One region of the Streptomyces sp. NPDC051322 genome, then DNA from elsewhere that is predicted to be linked to it. Evidence: riboswitches for the same ligand, from Rfam matches in the RefSeq annotation. Region 1 holds a riboswitch; each other region holds the start of a gene.
What was found. Region 1 has a riboswitch for cobalamin ahead of AB0436_RS16735 (ribonucleoside-diphosphate reductase subunit alpha). Riboswitches for the same ligand answer to the same signal wherever they lie in the genome.
Positions count from the first base shown of each region.

Region 2: linked by a shared signal. The riboswitch ahead of AB0436_RS00300 (cobalamin biosynthesis protein) and the one ahead of AB0436_RS16735 (ribonucleoside-diphosphate reductase subunit alpha) in region 1 are both predicted to bind cobalamin.
Region 3: linked by a shared signal. The riboswitch ahead of AB0436_RS02570 (HoxN/HupN/NixA family nickel/cobalt transporter) and the one ahead of AB0436_RS16735 (ribonucleoside-diphosphate reductase subunit alpha) in region 1 are both predicted to bind cobalamin.

Region 1 covers NZ_JBFBAK010000006.1:297,060-302,042, reverse strand. Annotated here, with positions in the region: gene AB0436_RS16750 (phytanoyl-CoA dioxygenase family protein) at 1-840, opposite strand, end outside; gene AB0436_RS16745 (DUF3311 domain-containing protein) at 1,411-1,653, shown strand; gene mctP (monocarboxylate uptake permease MctP) at 1,650-3,281, shown strand; cobalamin riboswitch at 3,538-3,673, shown strand; gene AB0436_RS16735 (ribonucleoside-diphosphate reductase subunit alpha) at 3,720-4,983, shown strand, end outside.
Region 2 covers NZ_JBFBAK010000001.1:48,810-53,792, reverse strand. Annotated here, with positions in the region: gene AB0436_RS00305 (cobyric acid synthase) at 1-585, opposite strand, end outside; gene AB0436_RS00300 (cobalamin biosynthesis protein) at 582-1,583, opposite strand; cobalamin riboswitch at 1,709-1,851, opposite strand; gene AB0436_RS00295 (hypothetical protein) at 1,913-2,140, opposite strand; gene AB0436_RS00290 (inorganic phosphate transporter) at 2,160-3,401, opposite strand; gene AB0436_RS00285 (class II aldolase/adducin family protein) at 3,587-4,246, shown strand; gene AB0436_RS00280 (hypothetical protein) at 4,322-4,983, shown strand, end outside.
Region 3 covers NZ_JBFBAK010000001.1:560,148-565,130, forward strand. Annotated here, with positions in the region: gene AB0436_RS02555 (ferredoxin reductase family protein) at 1-102, shown strand, start outside; gene AB0436_RS02560 (FMN-binding protein) at 113-577, shown strand; gene AB0436_RS02565 (FAD:protein FMN transferase) at 612-1,331, shown strand; gene AB0436_RS02570 (HoxN/HupN/NixA family nickel/cobalt transporter) at 1,341-2,474, opposite strand; cobalamin riboswitch at 2,502-2,718, opposite strand; gene AB0436_RS02575 (metalloregulator ArsR/SmtB family transcription factor) at 2,786-3,139, shown strand; gene AB0436_RS02580 (MarR family transcriptional regulator) at 3,207-3,659, shown strand; gene AB0436_RS02585 (MFS transporter) at 3,743-4,983, shown strand, end outside.

The DNA of each region.
Region 1 (4,983 bases):
CAGCGCGGGCATCATCGAGAGGTACTGGACCGCTCGGACGCCCTTCTCCGAGGTGTTGGATGCCACCCCGTGCGCGAGAAGTCCGTTCCAGATCAGCAGGTCGCCCGCCTCGAGTTGCGGCCGGACCACGGGAAACTCCGCCGGATCCGCCCCCGGCCGGACAGGATCGCGATCGGCCGGCTGAGCAGCCTTCCACCGGTCGAACTGGCGGAACAGCTCGGGCGAGCACTGGAACCCGCCCTCCTCCTGCTGCGTGTCGGTCAGCGCGATGATGCCCTGGACTCGCTGCGGCGGCACGCCGAGTGTGCTGTCGACATCCCAGTGGAGCTCGATGTCGAAGCCCTTGTCCGTGGGCGCGATGAGCGCGCGATCACGGTTCTTGATGTTGGGCGGGTTCAGATTGAGCCGGTCCAGGGTCACCCACAGCTCTGCGCAGTCCCACACATCGACGAACGCATCGTAAACACGCTGCGTCTGACGGTTGTCCCACATGAGCTGGTGGTGGTACGCCTCGACGAATCCGTAGATGTGAAGCTCCCGGTCCAGGTCCGTACGGAAGGGACGATCCGCATACCAGTCGTCCGGGCGAGCCGGGTCGAGGCCCTGGAAGTCCCAGGCGAATTCCAGCAGGCGCTCCGCCGTCGAAGCGGGGATCGCCTCTCTCACCACGACATAGCCGTAGGTCTGCCAGAAGGCGAAGTCCTCCTCGGACAGCACGCGAAGCGGCTGTGACTTCTCGAGGTCCCGCAACGGCGTCTGCGCCAGGTACGCCTCACCGTCCGGGCTGAAATAGGGGATGTCCGAAGAGGCTCGGTACAGATGGGGGGCAGGTGTGGGCATGCAACCACTCCAGGGATCGGATGTGTCGCTGACTGGATCGGCCGCTCACCGGCGGCTCCAGCGCGGGGACACATCGCCGCGGTAAGGCGCCCAACGGCGTCAGTGCGGTGGTTCGGGATCCCACCCGGCCCAGAAGCCGCAGCAGGAGCTTCCCCGCGCTCAGCAAGCGTTCCCAGAACATTGGACTAGACCAACTCGCGCTGTCAAGGCTGTCGTTGGGGCGACGCGTCGACCGGGGGCAGCTCTGCCCGATCGGGCAGCCGGGCTGCCCTCGGCCGACGGGGAGGCGTGCGCGGAGGCCGCCGGGGGGCGGGGGCGATCCGGCCCTTCCCGGAACCCGCCCGCATCGGACGCCGCCGAGACCTGCCACCACCCCCGTCACCTGCGCTAACGTCCTCGGGTCAAGCGCAGGAACGACAGGGCCCGGCGCAGCTCGGCCACCGGTGGGTTCGGATGAACCCCACGGCGTTGCCGTACCGATATGCGGACAGGGGTTCCGCTGCTCGGACCGCCTCGCTTAGATTTCCCTGCGCCTTCTATCAGGTGCTCAGTGAGGGGACGGACCGCACCATGCCGGAGAAAAGACCGCTGATCACGCCGGGGCGCGTGGTCATCGCGGTATGCCTGATCGCGCCCTTCGTTTCGATGCTCTGGGTGAGCTCGTACGCCAAGGTGGACCCGACCTTCATCGGCATCCCCTTCTTCTACTGGTACCAGATGCTCTGGGTGCTCATTTCGACCGCACTCACGATGCTCGCGTACAAGCTGTGGCAGCGTGACCAGCGCGCCCGCAAGGGAGGTGCGTCCGCATGAAGGACGGTGTGAACGGCATCGCTCTCGGTGTCTTCATCTTCTTCTTCGTCGCCGTCACGGTCATCGGCTTCATGGCCGCACGCTGGCGCAGGGCCGACACCTCGGAGAGTCTCGACGAGTGGGGCCTGGGCGGTCGTTCGTTCGGGACCTGGGTCACCTGGTTCCTGCTCGGCGGCGACCTGTACACGGCGTACACCTTCGTCGCCGTGCCCGCGGCCATCTACGCCGCGGGCGCGGCCGGCTTCTTCGCCGTGCCGTACACCATCCTGGTCTACCCGCTGATCTTCACCTTCCTGCCGCGGCTCTGGTCGGTGTCGCACAAGCACGGCTACGTGACGACCTCGGACTTCGTCCGCGGCCGCTTCGGCTCCAAGGGTCTCTCGCTGGCGGTCGCCATCACCGGCATCCTCGCCACGATGCCGTACATCGCCCTGCAACTGGTCGGCATCCAGGCGGTGCTCGACGTGATGGGCGTGGGCGGCGAGAGCGGCAACTGGTTCGTCAAGGACCTCCCGCTGCTGATCGCCTTCGCGGTGCTCGCCGCGTACACCTACTCGTCCGGGCTGCGGGCCCCGGCGCTGATCGCGTTCGTCAAGGACGGGCTGATCTACCTCGTCATCATCGTGGCGATCATCTACATCCCGATCAAGCTCGGCGGCTTCGACGACATCTTCGCCAAGGCCGGCCATGCCTTCACGCAGACCAACCCGGCGACCGGCAAGCCCCGCGGGGCGCTCGTACCGGGCGCGGCCGGTCAGTGGGGTTACGCCACGCTGGCGCTCGGCTCGGCGCTCGCGCTGTTCATGTATCCGCACTCCATCACGGCGACGCTCTCCTCGCGCAGCCGTAACGTGATCCGGCGCAACACCGCGATCCTCCCGCTGTACTCGTTGATGCTGGGCCTGCTCGCGCTGCTCGGCTTCATGGCGATCGCGGCCGGCATCAAGGTCAAGAACGGCCAGCTGGCGATCCCGCAGCTGTTCGAGAACATGTTCCCCGACTGGTTCGCGGGGGTGGCCTTCGCCGCCATCGGCATCGGTGCGCTGGTTCCCGCGGCGATCATGTCCATCGCCGCCGCGAACCTCTTCACCCGCAACATCTACAAGGACTTCCTGAAACCGGACGCCACAGCGGCGCAGGAAGCCAAGGTCTCCAAGCTGGTCTCGCTGGTGGTGAAGGTCGGCGCGCTGATCTTCGTCCTCTCCATGGACAAGACGGTCGCGATCAACTTCCAGTTGCTCGGCGGCATCTGGATCCTCCAGACGATGCCCGCACTCGTCGGCGGCCTCTTCACCCGGTGGTTCCACCGCTGGGCGCTGCTGGCCGGCTGGGCGGTCGGCATGGTCTACGGGACACTCGCCGCGTACGGCGTCGCCAGCCCGACACAGCACCATTTCGGTGGCTCGTCCAAGGAGATCCCCGGTCTCGGCGAGATCGGCTACATCGGTCTCACCGCGTTCGTCATGAACGTCGTGGTGACGGTGGTCCTGACCTTCGTCCTCAACGCCGTCAAGGCGCCGGCGGGGATCGACGAGACCTCGCCGGAGGACTACACCGCGGACGCCGGCGACCCCGGAGTCCAGGTGGACCTCCCGCCGGCCACGGCGGGTGCGCCCGGCGGTCACTGACACGCCGTCGGCCTGCCCGCGGAGGGGCCGTACCGCTCACCGGTGGTGAGCGGTACGGCCCCTCCGCTTTCGGCTGACTCCGCTTTTCGGCCGACTCCGCGTTTCGGATAGGCGGCGGGCTGGGTTTCCTGCGGACCCCCGAGCGAGACCGGGAGGCGATCCCCGGCCTCCCACTGCTGACGTACGCCCTGACGCTCTGACACAGCGCCCGGATCATCACCGCGACACAAGATATGGGGGGTGACACATCCAACGCCCACCACATGTATGCTCAGGCTCGCTGTCGCCGCAGGGGAATCCGGTGCGAATCCGGAACTGTCCCGCAACGGTGTGAACGGTGCGCTTTCGCGCACCGTGGAGTCCGAGGACCTGCCGACGGCGCATCCGGCTCGACCGAACCGGATGGGAACCGTCCGGGCCTCGCGGTTGGGCCTGCGGATGCTGTGCGGCGCGCTGCCCTGCGGTGCGCCCGTGCGCACCCGCGCCTCCCGCCGGCCCCGGCCGAGCGAGGGAGAGCGCTCCGTGACCACCGCGCCCACCGCACCTGCCCCCGATGTCCGGGAACAGCTGGCGGATGCCCCGGGAACCGTACTGCTGCGGGTCCTGACCGACCTCACCGCGGACCTCCCCGACACCGACCCGGGCAAGGTCGCCGCCGCCGCACTGCGCGGTCGCCACGCCGGGTCGGACGAGGCGGAGTTGCGGGAGCTGGCCACCGAGGCGGCCGCGGGACTGATCTCCGAGGACCCGGCCTACTCACGGCTGGCCGCGCGGCTGCTGACCCGGTCCATCGCCGAAGAGGCGGCCGGGCAGGGTGCGGTGTCGTTCTCCGCCTCGTTGGGCGTCGGCCACCGCGAGGGCCTGATCGCGGACCGCACAGCGGACTTCGTACGCCGGCACGCGGCGCGCCTCGACGCGCTCATCGACACCGGCGCCGACGACCGCTTCGGATACTTCGGCCTGCGCACCCTCTACAGCCGCTACCTGCTGCGCCACCCGATCACCCGCCACGTCATCGAGACGCCGCAGCACTTCATGCTCCGGGTGGCCTGCGGGCTGGCCGACGACGAGTCGGAACGCGCGGTGGACGAAGTCGCCGCGCTGTACGGCCTGATGAGCCGGCTCGACTACCTCCCCTCATCGCCCACCCTCTTCAACTCCGGCACCCGGCACCCCCAGATGTCGTCCTGCTACCTCCTCGACTCGCCGCTGGACGAGCTCGACTCGATCTACCGCCGCTATCACGAGGTCGCCAGACTCTCGAAGCACGCCGGCGGCATCGGCCTCTCGTACTCCCGGATCCGTTCCCGGGGTTCGCTCATCCGCGGCACCAACGGCCACTCCAACGGCATCGTCCCCTTCCTGCGCACCCTCGACTCGTCGGTCGCCGCCGTCAACCAGGGCGGCCGGCGCAAGGGGGCGGCCTGCGTCTACCTCGAGACGTGGCACGCGGACATCGAGGAGTTCCTGGAGCTGCGCGACAACACCGGCGAGGAGGCGCGGCGTACGCACAATCTGAACCTGGCGCACTGGATCCCCGACGAGTTCATGCGCCGGGTCGACGCGGACGGCGACTGGTCGCTCTTCTCCCCCGTCGACGTCCCCGAACTGGCCGACCTGTGGGGCGACGCGTTCGACGCGGCGTACCGCGAGGCGGAGGCGGCGGGTCTCGCCCGGCGCACCATCCCCGCCCGGGAGCTGT
Region 2 (4,983 bases), on a different contig from region 1:
CAGCGCGGTCGTACCGAAGAACGAGGCGAAGACGCCACCCCGGTCGATGTCGCCCACCACCACCACCGGGAATCGGGCAGCCCGCGCGATGCCCATGTTGACGATGTCCGTCCGCCGCAGATTGATCTCGGCCGGGCTGCCGGCCCCTTCACAGATCACAGCGTCATACGTGCCCCGAAGCCGGTCCAGGCAGTCCGTGACAGTCCCCAACAGGGCTTCCCTGCGCCCGGGTTGCGCACCGTCGCCGGTGGACGGAGCGCCGGCGTCCCCGAAGAACCCGCGGGCGCTCATCTCGCCGACCGGCTTACCCATCAGCACCACCTGGCTCGACCGGTCGCTGCCGGGCTTGAGGAGGACCGGGTTCATCAGCGCCGACGGCTCCACCCTGGCCGCCTGGGCCTGCATCGCCTGCGCGCGGCCGATCTCCGCACCTTCGCGGGTGACAAAGGAATTCAGCGACATGTTCTGCGCCTTGAAGGGCGCGACCTTGACGCCACGGCGCACCAGCCACCGGCAGATGCCGGCCGTCACCACGCTCTTCCCGGCGTCCGAGGTGGTTCCGGCGACCAGCAGCCCGCCACTCATCCGCGTACCCCTCTCACGGCATGGACGCCTCTCACCGCATGGACCTCTCTCACCGCATGGGCCTTCCCCGCCATCAGGGCCTTCCTCGCTACGAGGGCTGTCGCGAGTGCGAGCAGACCCACCCGGCGCGACAGCCGCACCGCGCGCTCGATGTCGTCCACCCCGGCCGGCCTGCCGCCACCGTTGAGCACCGCCCGGTGCTCGACCCGGCCGCCGTACGCGAGCGTCCCGCCGAGCCGTACGCCCAGCGCTCCGGCGAACGCCGCCTCCACCGGACCTGCGTTCGGGCTGGGATGGCCGGCCGCGTCCTCGCGCCAGGTGCGGGCAGCGCCGCGCGGGTTCCCGCCGGCCAGCACCGCCAGTACGGCAGTCAGCCTGGCGCCCGGCCAGCCGGCCAGATCGTCGAGCCGGGCCGAGGCCCAGCCGTACCGCAGATACCGCGGCGAGCGGTGGCCGACCATCGCGTCGAGGGTGTTCACCGCGCGGAAGCCCACCAGGCCGGGCACCCCGCACAGGGCGCCCCAGACCAGCGCACCCACCACGGCGTCCGAGGTGTTCTCTGCGACGGATTCCACCACGGCGCGCGCCAGTTGCGGAGAGTCCAGCGCGTGCGGGTCCCGGCCGCACAGGTGCGGCAGTCGTTCCCTGGCCGCTTCGATGTCGCCCGCTGCCAGCGCGGCGCCGACCGTACGCGCCTCCCGGCCCAGCGAGGTGCCGCCGACAACCGTCCAGGTGGCGGCGGCGGTCAGCGCGATTCCGGCCCCGGCGCGGCCGCGCACGGCACGCCGGGCCAGCACCGCGGCGCCCACCGCGCTTCCGACGCAGACGGCGGTGTGCAGTGCGCCCCACGCCCGGTGGTCACGCCACAGGCGCCGCTCGACGGCCGCGGCGGCCCGTCCGAAAGCGGCGACCGGATGTCCGCGCCGGGGATCTCCGAGGACCAGGTCCGCGGCGATGCCGGTGGTGGCGCCGTATACGAATATCTGCTCGGCACGCATGGGTCAGCAGGCCGTTGCGCCTCGACGGGCTCTTGTGCGGGGGGTACTTCTCGTACGGGTCACAGCATCGGGCGACAGGCAGCCGCGCATGGCGATAGGTCCTCACTCAGGGTGTCCGCGCCCTGGTTCGACGGGTCCGGCGGTGAGAGTTCCTGGCTCCCGGGGGTGTGACCCCCGGTGACAGTGGCGGGACCGCGCCGGATTCGCACCGTGCTTCCTCTCCTGCCGCCGTATTGGCCCCGGCAGTCCACCACGCGCCGAGAACAACCGTCAACTCGCCTTGACCTGCGAGGAGGCGACGTGGACGAGGCGACGTGTCCGAACGGCGGTCAGCCGACGATGAGGTAAATCCCGTAGGCGACGGCGGCCGTGCAGAGAGCGAAGCAGGCGTACGCCCCGGCGCGTGCGGCGGGCGCAGGGGCCGTACCGCCGGCGCCGTCCGGTGCCGACTTCCTGGCAAGGCCCACGACGCCGAGGGTGAACAGACCCACCAGTCCGACGGTGGCCACCAGACTGACGCCGAAAACGGTGCCGAGAGCTGCCCAGTCGATGTTCATGATTGCAGTGTCCTCTGCTTCAGACCGCGGCCGGTCGGGTGGGTTCCGGTGCGCCGTCCGGGGCGGGAATGGTGGCCCGGAGAGCCTCGGCCGTCAGCCCGGCCGGCGGCGGGCTGACCGCCGCGAGGGCGGCGGTGACGACATCCACGGGCTCGACGGGCTCATCAGGCGTGACGCTGTGCTGGTCGACGGGCTTGCGCCGGGACAGCGACCAGATGACGCCGGAGCCGGCGACCAGCAGGACCGCCACGGCGCCGACGCCCCACGGGCCGTGGCCGGTCAGATACTCCGCACCGGCGGCGACGAGTGCGGCGGCCGGCAGGGTCAGAACCCAGGCGATGCACATCCGGCTCGCGGTGGACCAGCGGACCACGCCGCCCTTGCGTCCGACGCCGGCGCCCATCACGGAGCCGGAGCAGACCTGCGTGGTGGAGAGCGAGAAGCCGAGATGCGAGGACGCGAGGATCACGGTCGCCGCGCCGGTCTGCGCTGCGAAGCCCTGCTGCGGCCGGAGCTCGGTGAGCCCCTTGCCCATGGTCCGGATGATGCGCCAGCCGCCCAGGTAGGTGCCCAGCGCGATGGCGGTGCCCGCGGAGACGATGACCCACAGCGGCGGGTTCGATCCGGGGGCGATCACGTTGCCGGTGACCAGGGCCAGGGTGATGACGCCCATGGTCTTCTGCGCGTCGTTCGTACCGTGCGCGAGTGAGACCAGACCGGCCGATGCGATCTGCCCGGCCCGGTACCCCTTGGCGGTGGCCTTCTCGTCCGCGTGCCGGCCGATCCGGTACGTCAGCCGGGTGGCGAGCAGCGCGGCGAGTCCGGCGACGACCGGCGCCGCCACCGCGGGCAGCAACACCTTGGTGACGACCACATCGCCGTTGACACCGGAGGTGCCGACCGACATGAGGGTGGCGCCGATGAGACCGCCGAAGAGTGCGTGGGAGGAACTGGACGGCAGGCCGAGAAGCCAGGTCAGCAGATTCCAGAGGATGGCGCCGACGAGCGCCGCGAAGATCACTTCTGTGCTGATGCCCTGTTCATTGATGATCCCGCCGGAAATCGTCTTGGCGACCTCGATGGACAGGAAAGCCCCGACAAGGTTGAGCGCGGCGGACATGGCCACCGCGGTCTTGGGTTTGAGAGCACCGGTCGAGATGGTCGTCGCCATCGCGTTGGCCGTGTCGTGGAAACCGTTCGTGAAATCGAACACGAGAGCGGTAATGATCACGATCCCAAGGAGCAGGGTCAAGTGTTCCATTTACCTGGGCAATCGCTCGAGGTCATTGACGCGACGAACGTAGGCAACCTGAATGAACGGAAGATGAACTGGGACGGGCGCTGTGGTGACTCTGTCCGGTCGGCGAGCTTCCGCTTTGTCCCTGCGTGATCGTGCGAACGCGCGGTGGCACGGACGGGGCCCGGCCGGCCTGACATCATCGCCGGATGACCGACCCGCATACAGAACCGAACGCAGTCGCACAGGCCTGGCGCGACCTGGTGGCCACTGCCCGCAGATCGGCGGCCGAAGGGCTGGTCGTGGGCACATCGGGCAATGTCTCGGTACGGACCGGCGATCTGATCCTGGTGACACCCAGCGGCGTCCCCTACGACCGGCTCGGCCCGGCGGACACCGTCGCGGTGGACCCGGCGGGCCGCCAGGTCATCGGTGAGCTCAAGCCGACCAGTGAGCTGCCCCTGCATCTCGCGGTCTACCGGAACACCGAGGCGTCCGCCGTCGTCCACACCCACGCGGTGCACGCGACCGCCGTCTCCACCCTCGTGCCCGAGCTGCCCGTCATCCACTACATGACCGCGGCGCTCGGCGGTCCGGTGCGGGTCGCCCCCTATGCGCTCTACGGCACGGACGAGCTGGCCGAACACATGCTCCGGGCCCTGGAGAACCGCACCGGCTGCCTGCTGCAGAACCACGGCACGGTCACCCACGGCAGCTCCCTCGAACAGGCCTACGACCGCACCGCGCAACTGGAATGGATGTGCAGGCTCTGGCTCACCGCCAGTGCGGTTCCGGGCCGGACGCCCTCGTTGCTCTCGCCCGCCGAACTGGCCGAGGTGGGCGAGAAGCTCCGGGGGTACGGCCAGTAGACGCCGGGGCCCGAGCGCCACGCCGTTTGCTGCGGCCCACTGGCCGTCCGGCGGGTGCGTACGGACACTGGAGAGATGCGCCCGGCTACAGCGACGGCATTGGCCGTCACCTCCCTGATAGGCGTCGGCGTGGCCTCGGTCGCCGCCGGCCGGTACACCGGCAATGCCGCTCTCAAGGCGTCGCGACGCCCGCTGCCCACCGAGCCCCGGATCTCCGTGCATGCCACGGACCCCGGCCGGATCACCCTGACCCGCTGCCTGGCGTCGCTGCGCCCAGGTACGTACGGCCTGGCGGGCACCGGATCGCACGCCGTCGCGGGACCCGTCCTCGACCTGGTGCCGCGCACGGCCGACACCGTCGTACGGCGTCTCGAACGGGTCTCGCACGGCGTGCTCGCCCCCGGCGACAAGGTGCGGCTCACCCCGCAGGTGTACGTCGGCGACCCCCGGTCCGCACTGGGGCTCGATTTCACCGATGTCGACATCCCCGGTGAGCTCGGCTCCTGCCCGGCCTGGTTCGTGTCCGGACCCCGCTCCATCTGGGTCATCACGGTGCACGGCATCGGCACCACCAGGGAACACCCGATGAACGTGCTGAGCCTGCTGCACCAGCTGCAGTTCCCGGTGCTCGACATCGCCTATCGCGGGGATCCCGGCGCGCCCGCTTCCCCCGACGGACTCGGACGCTTCGGCGCGGAGGAGTGGCAGGACCTGGACGCCGCCATCCGTTACGCGGT
Region 3 (4,983 bases), on a different contig from region 1:
TATCTCTGCGGCCCGCCCGGTATGACCCGGGCCGCGATCGACGCACTGCGTGATGCGGGTGTGCCCGGCCGCCGTATCCACCACGAGTCCTTCGCCCTCTAGGAGAACCGCCATGCGCCGTGCCGTCATCGCATCCGCCGGGTTCAGCGCCCTGGTCGTCGCGCTGCTCTCGCTCAAACCGCACCAGCTGCCCGCCCTCGCCGCCGCGTCACCGAGGTCCCCGGCCGGCTCGTCCCCGCATGCCACGGCGAGCGCGTCCCCGCAGGCCACGGGGAGCGCGCAGGCGGGCGCCGGCAGCGGAACGGGCACCTTCACCGGCGACGCCATCGACACCCAGTACGGCCCGGTGCAGGTCGCGGTCACCATGGCCAAGGGCAAGCTCACCGCCGTCAAGGTGCTCCAGGTCCCGGACCGGGGCGGCCGGGACCAGCAGATCGCCTCCTACTCCGTGCCCCGGCTGACGCAGGAGGCGCTGGGCGCGCAGAGCGCCCACATCGACTCCGTATCCGGTGCGAGTTACACCAGCCAGGGCTACATCCAGTCACTGCAGAGCGCACTGGACAAGGCCGGTGCCTGACGCCGGGCGCGGGCTGCGCCATGTCGAGCACGTGATGGGGACGGTCTTCTCCTTCGACATCCGCGACACTCCCACCGCCGCCATCCACCGCGCGCTGGCCGAAGCCGTCCGGGGCCTGCACCACGTCGACGCGGTGTTCTCCACCTACCGCCCGGACAGCGCCATCAGCCGCCTCGGGCGCGGCGAGACCACCCTGGGGGACTGCCCGCCCGAGGTCCGTGACGTACTCGCCCTCTGCTCGACAGCCGCCGAGACCAGCCACGGCTGGTTCACCGCCACCCCGGGCGGCGGCCTCGACCCCTCGGGGCTCGTCAAGGGCTGGGCGACGGAAGCCGCCGCGCAGCTCCTGCATGACGCCGGCGCGCACAACACCTGCGTCAACGGCGGCGGCGACCTCCAGTTGCGCGGTGAAGCGTCCCCCGGTACCCCTTGGCGCATCGGTGTCGCCCACCCGCTGTCCCCCGGCGAACTCGCCACCGTCGTCACCGGCCGGGATCTGGCCGTCGCCACCTCGGGCACCGCGGAACGCGGCGCTCATATCCTCGACCCGCACAGCGGCAGGCCCGCCGCCGGGCTCGCCTCCGTCACCGTCACCGGCCCCCGGCTGACCCTGACGGACGCCTATGCCACCGCCGCGTTCGCCCGGGGCGAGGACGCGCGCGGCTGGCTGGAGTCGCTGGAGGGTTACGAGGCGCTGGCCGTCCGGCCCGACGGCAGCGTCTGGCGGACCGCGGGTTTCCCCAGTGGCGACTGACGCGCTCCCTCAGCCCCCGTCCGCGGTGCGGGCCGTCCAGCGTTCTTCGACCCTGGCTATCCGCCAGTAACCCAGCGCCGCCGCCCACACCACCACGAAGAGTCCCACGATGACGTAACCGACGTTGCCCAGGTCGAGACCGGCTATCCAGTCGGTCACCGCGTCCTTGAGGGCGAGTTTGTCGTGCAGGACGGTAACCAGCTCGATGGTGCCGATGAAGAAGGCGACGGCGATCGACAGGCCGGTGATGGCGAGGTTGTAGAAGACCTTGCGTACCGGGTTCGAGAAGGCCCATTGGTACGCGAAGTTCATGAACGTGCCGTCGAGGGTGTCGAAGAGGCTCATCCCCGCGGCGAACAGCAGCGGCAGGCACAGGATCGCGTACCAGGGCAGCCCGGCGGCGGCGCCGCTGCCGGCCATCACCATCAGGGTGACCTCGGTGGCGGTGTCGAAGCCGAGACCGAAGAGGAAACCGAGCGGATACATCTGACCCGGCCGGCTGACGGACTTGGTGAAGCGGCCCAGGACGCGGTTCATGAACCCCCGGGAATCCAGCTGCGCTTCGAGCTCCGTCTCGTCGAACCGCCCCGCCCGCATCGACCTGAACACCCGCAGGATGCCGAACAACGCCACCAGGTTCAGGGCAGCGATGAGATACAGGAAGGAGCCGGAGATGGTGGTACTGACGGCGCCGAGTGCCTGGTGGGTGCCCGAGTCCTGATTGGCCAGCACGCCCGCGAGGCGTGCTCCCCCGGCGACCAGGGCCGCCATCGCGACGACGACGCTGGAGTGCCCCAGCGCGAACCAGAAGCCCACGGACACCGGCCGCTTGCCGTCGGCCATGAGCTTGCGCGTGGTGTTGTCGATCGCGGCGATGTGGTCCGCGTCGAACGCGTGCCGCATGCCGAGCGTGTAGGCGGTGATGCCCAGCCCGATGCCGAACGCCTGGGAGCCGACCTCGTAGTGCCGCGGCACCACCAGCAGCAACAGAATGCCGAAGGCCACCACATGCAGGGCGGCGATCACGCCGAGCAGTCCGGCCGTACGGAGGGTGTCAGCGCGCCGCCAGGCGAACGCGGTGGTGGGGGGCGCGCCTTCACGGGACACACCGGAGTCAGGCAGGCTTGAGTTGGGCAGGGTCATACGGTCACGCTCCAGCACCTCGTGGATCACTTCGTGAGATGCCGTGGCCGGTCTCCTGGCTTACGGGTTCGCTGACGCTCGCCCCCGGCCCACCTTCCCAGCCGCACTCTGCGGCCAGTGGTGTCATGGGCCGGGAACTCCCCGATCACAGTGGCGAGGGCCGCTCCGGTCTGAGGCTTTTGAGGGCCTGTCACCGGTCTTCCCGAACACCACGACCCGGCCCACCCTAGGTTGTCGGCAACAACGCTTGCAAGCCTGCACAGTTGCGCAGGTGCCGAAGATCACAGAGCTCGACGTGCAAGGATCACCGCATGCACCTCGTTCCCGCCGAGCGCGCCGGCCACCGCATCATCGACGACCACCGGGTCTGTGACGCCATCGCCGCCATCGGAGAGCCTGAACACGTCCGCTCCTGGGCCGACCGCTTCTCCCTGCTGGCCGACCCCGGCCGGCTCGCCCTGCTGATCGCAGTGCACCGGGCGGGCCCCATCGCCGTTTCCGACCTCGCGGTCGCCACCGGCATGAAGGACCCGGCCGTCTCGCAGGCCCTGCGCCTCCTCCGGGCTGCGGGCGTGGTGGCGGGCGACAAGGACGGCCGGGTGGTCCGTTACCGCGTCGTCGACGGCGCGGTGGCCGACCTGCTGGGGCGGTGCGCGCAGGAGTAGCGCTCGCCACCGGGGTATTGATTCTGCCTACATCTATATGCACAATGAGCCTATGCATAAGCGGGTTATGGACTCTCGGACCCTCAAGGCGTCCGAGGTATCCCCGGAAGAGCTGATGACCGCCGTGGAGCGGATCGTTCGTTACGTGCGGCACAGCGCGACCGCCGGCGGCCTGAGCACCGCAGCCTCCTCGGCGCTGGGCCGGCTGGGCCGCGAGGGCCCCTCCCGGCTGACCGAACTGGCCCGGGCGGAAGGGGTCTCGCAACCGAACATGACCCAGCTCGTCACCCGGATGGAACGCGCGGCCCTGGTGCGGCGCACCGCCGACAGCCGTGACGGCCGGGGCGTTCTGGTGGAGGCCACCGATCTGGGCCTGGAGGTCTTCGGTCAGCGGCGCACCGAGCGAACACAGGCGCTGCAGCAGTTGATCGAGGAGCTGACGGCATCCGAGCAGCACGCGGTGACACTCGCGCTGCCGGCGCTGGCCCGTGCGATCCAGGACCGGCAGGCGCGTTCCTGAAACACCCGTGGTGGCCCCGCTTCCCCGCTTCCCCGCTTCCCCGCTTCCCCGCTTCCCCGCCAACGTATGAGAGAGAACCGCTCATGAGTGCTTCGCACGGGAAGACCGCCAGCCCGTTCAAGCAGCCGAAGGCCGTCTGGGCCGTCGCGTTCGCCTGCGTCATCTCGTTCATGGGCATCGGCCTGGTCGACCCCATCCTGCCCGCCCTCGGCAAGAGCCTGCATGCCTCGCCCAGTCAGGTCTCCCTGCTGTTCAGCAGCTACCTGATCGTCACCGCCGTCGCCATGCTCTTCGTCGGCTGGGTCTCCAGCCGCCTCGGCGCCAAGCGCACCCTCGTCATCGGCCTGGCGGTCATCGTCGTCTTCGCCGCCCTGGCAGGCAGCACCGGCTCCATCAACGGCATCGTCGGCTTCCGCGCCGGCTGGGGGCTGGGAAACGCGCTGTTCATAGCCACCTCCCTTGCCGTCATCGTCGCATCGGCCAGCGGCGGCTTCGGCGGAGCGATCATCCTGTACGAGACCGCCCTCGGCCTCGGTATCGCCGTCGGCCCGCTGCTCGGCGGGGAGTTGGGCGGCATCAGCTGGCGCGGCCCGTTCTTCGGTGTCGCCGTCCTCATGGCCATCGCCCTGACCGCGACCATCGCTTTCGTCCCAGATCTGCCCAAGCCGAAGCGCGCCACCTCGCCCATCGCCCCGCTCAAGGCGCTGCGTCACCGTGGGCTGCTGACCATGGGCCTGATGGCCCTGCTGTACAACTGGGGCTTCTTCACCATGCTCGGCTACGCCCCCTACCCCATGGAACTGAGCGCCCATCAGCTCGGCCTGGTCTTCACCGGCTGGGGCCTCCTGGTGGCCGCCTTCAGCGTCTTCTTCGCCCCGCGCCTGCAGGCCCGGTACGGCACCGCCCCCGTGCTGTACGCCAACCTGATCGGCCTCGGCATCGTGATGGCCGTCATCGCCGCGGGTGTCAGCACCCCGACCGTGGTCATCGTGGCCGTCATCGTGAGCGGCGCCTTCATCGGCATCAACAACACCCTGACCACTCAGGCCGTCATGCTCGTCTCCCCGGTCGAACGCCCGGTGGCGTCCTCCGCGTACGGCTTTCTCCGCTTCATCGGTGGCGGCCTGGCCCCCTTCGTCGCCGGCAAGCTGGCCGACGCCACCGACCTGAGCGTCCCCTTCTACCTGGGCGCCGCCACCTTCCTGTTGGCCATCCCGGTCCTGGCCAGCGGTCACCGGCTGCTCCGCCAGGCCGAGGAGCGCCCCGCCGAAGGCAAGCCCGTGGCCCCCTCGCTCACGCCCGTGGGCGCCCCCGCCCCGACCGA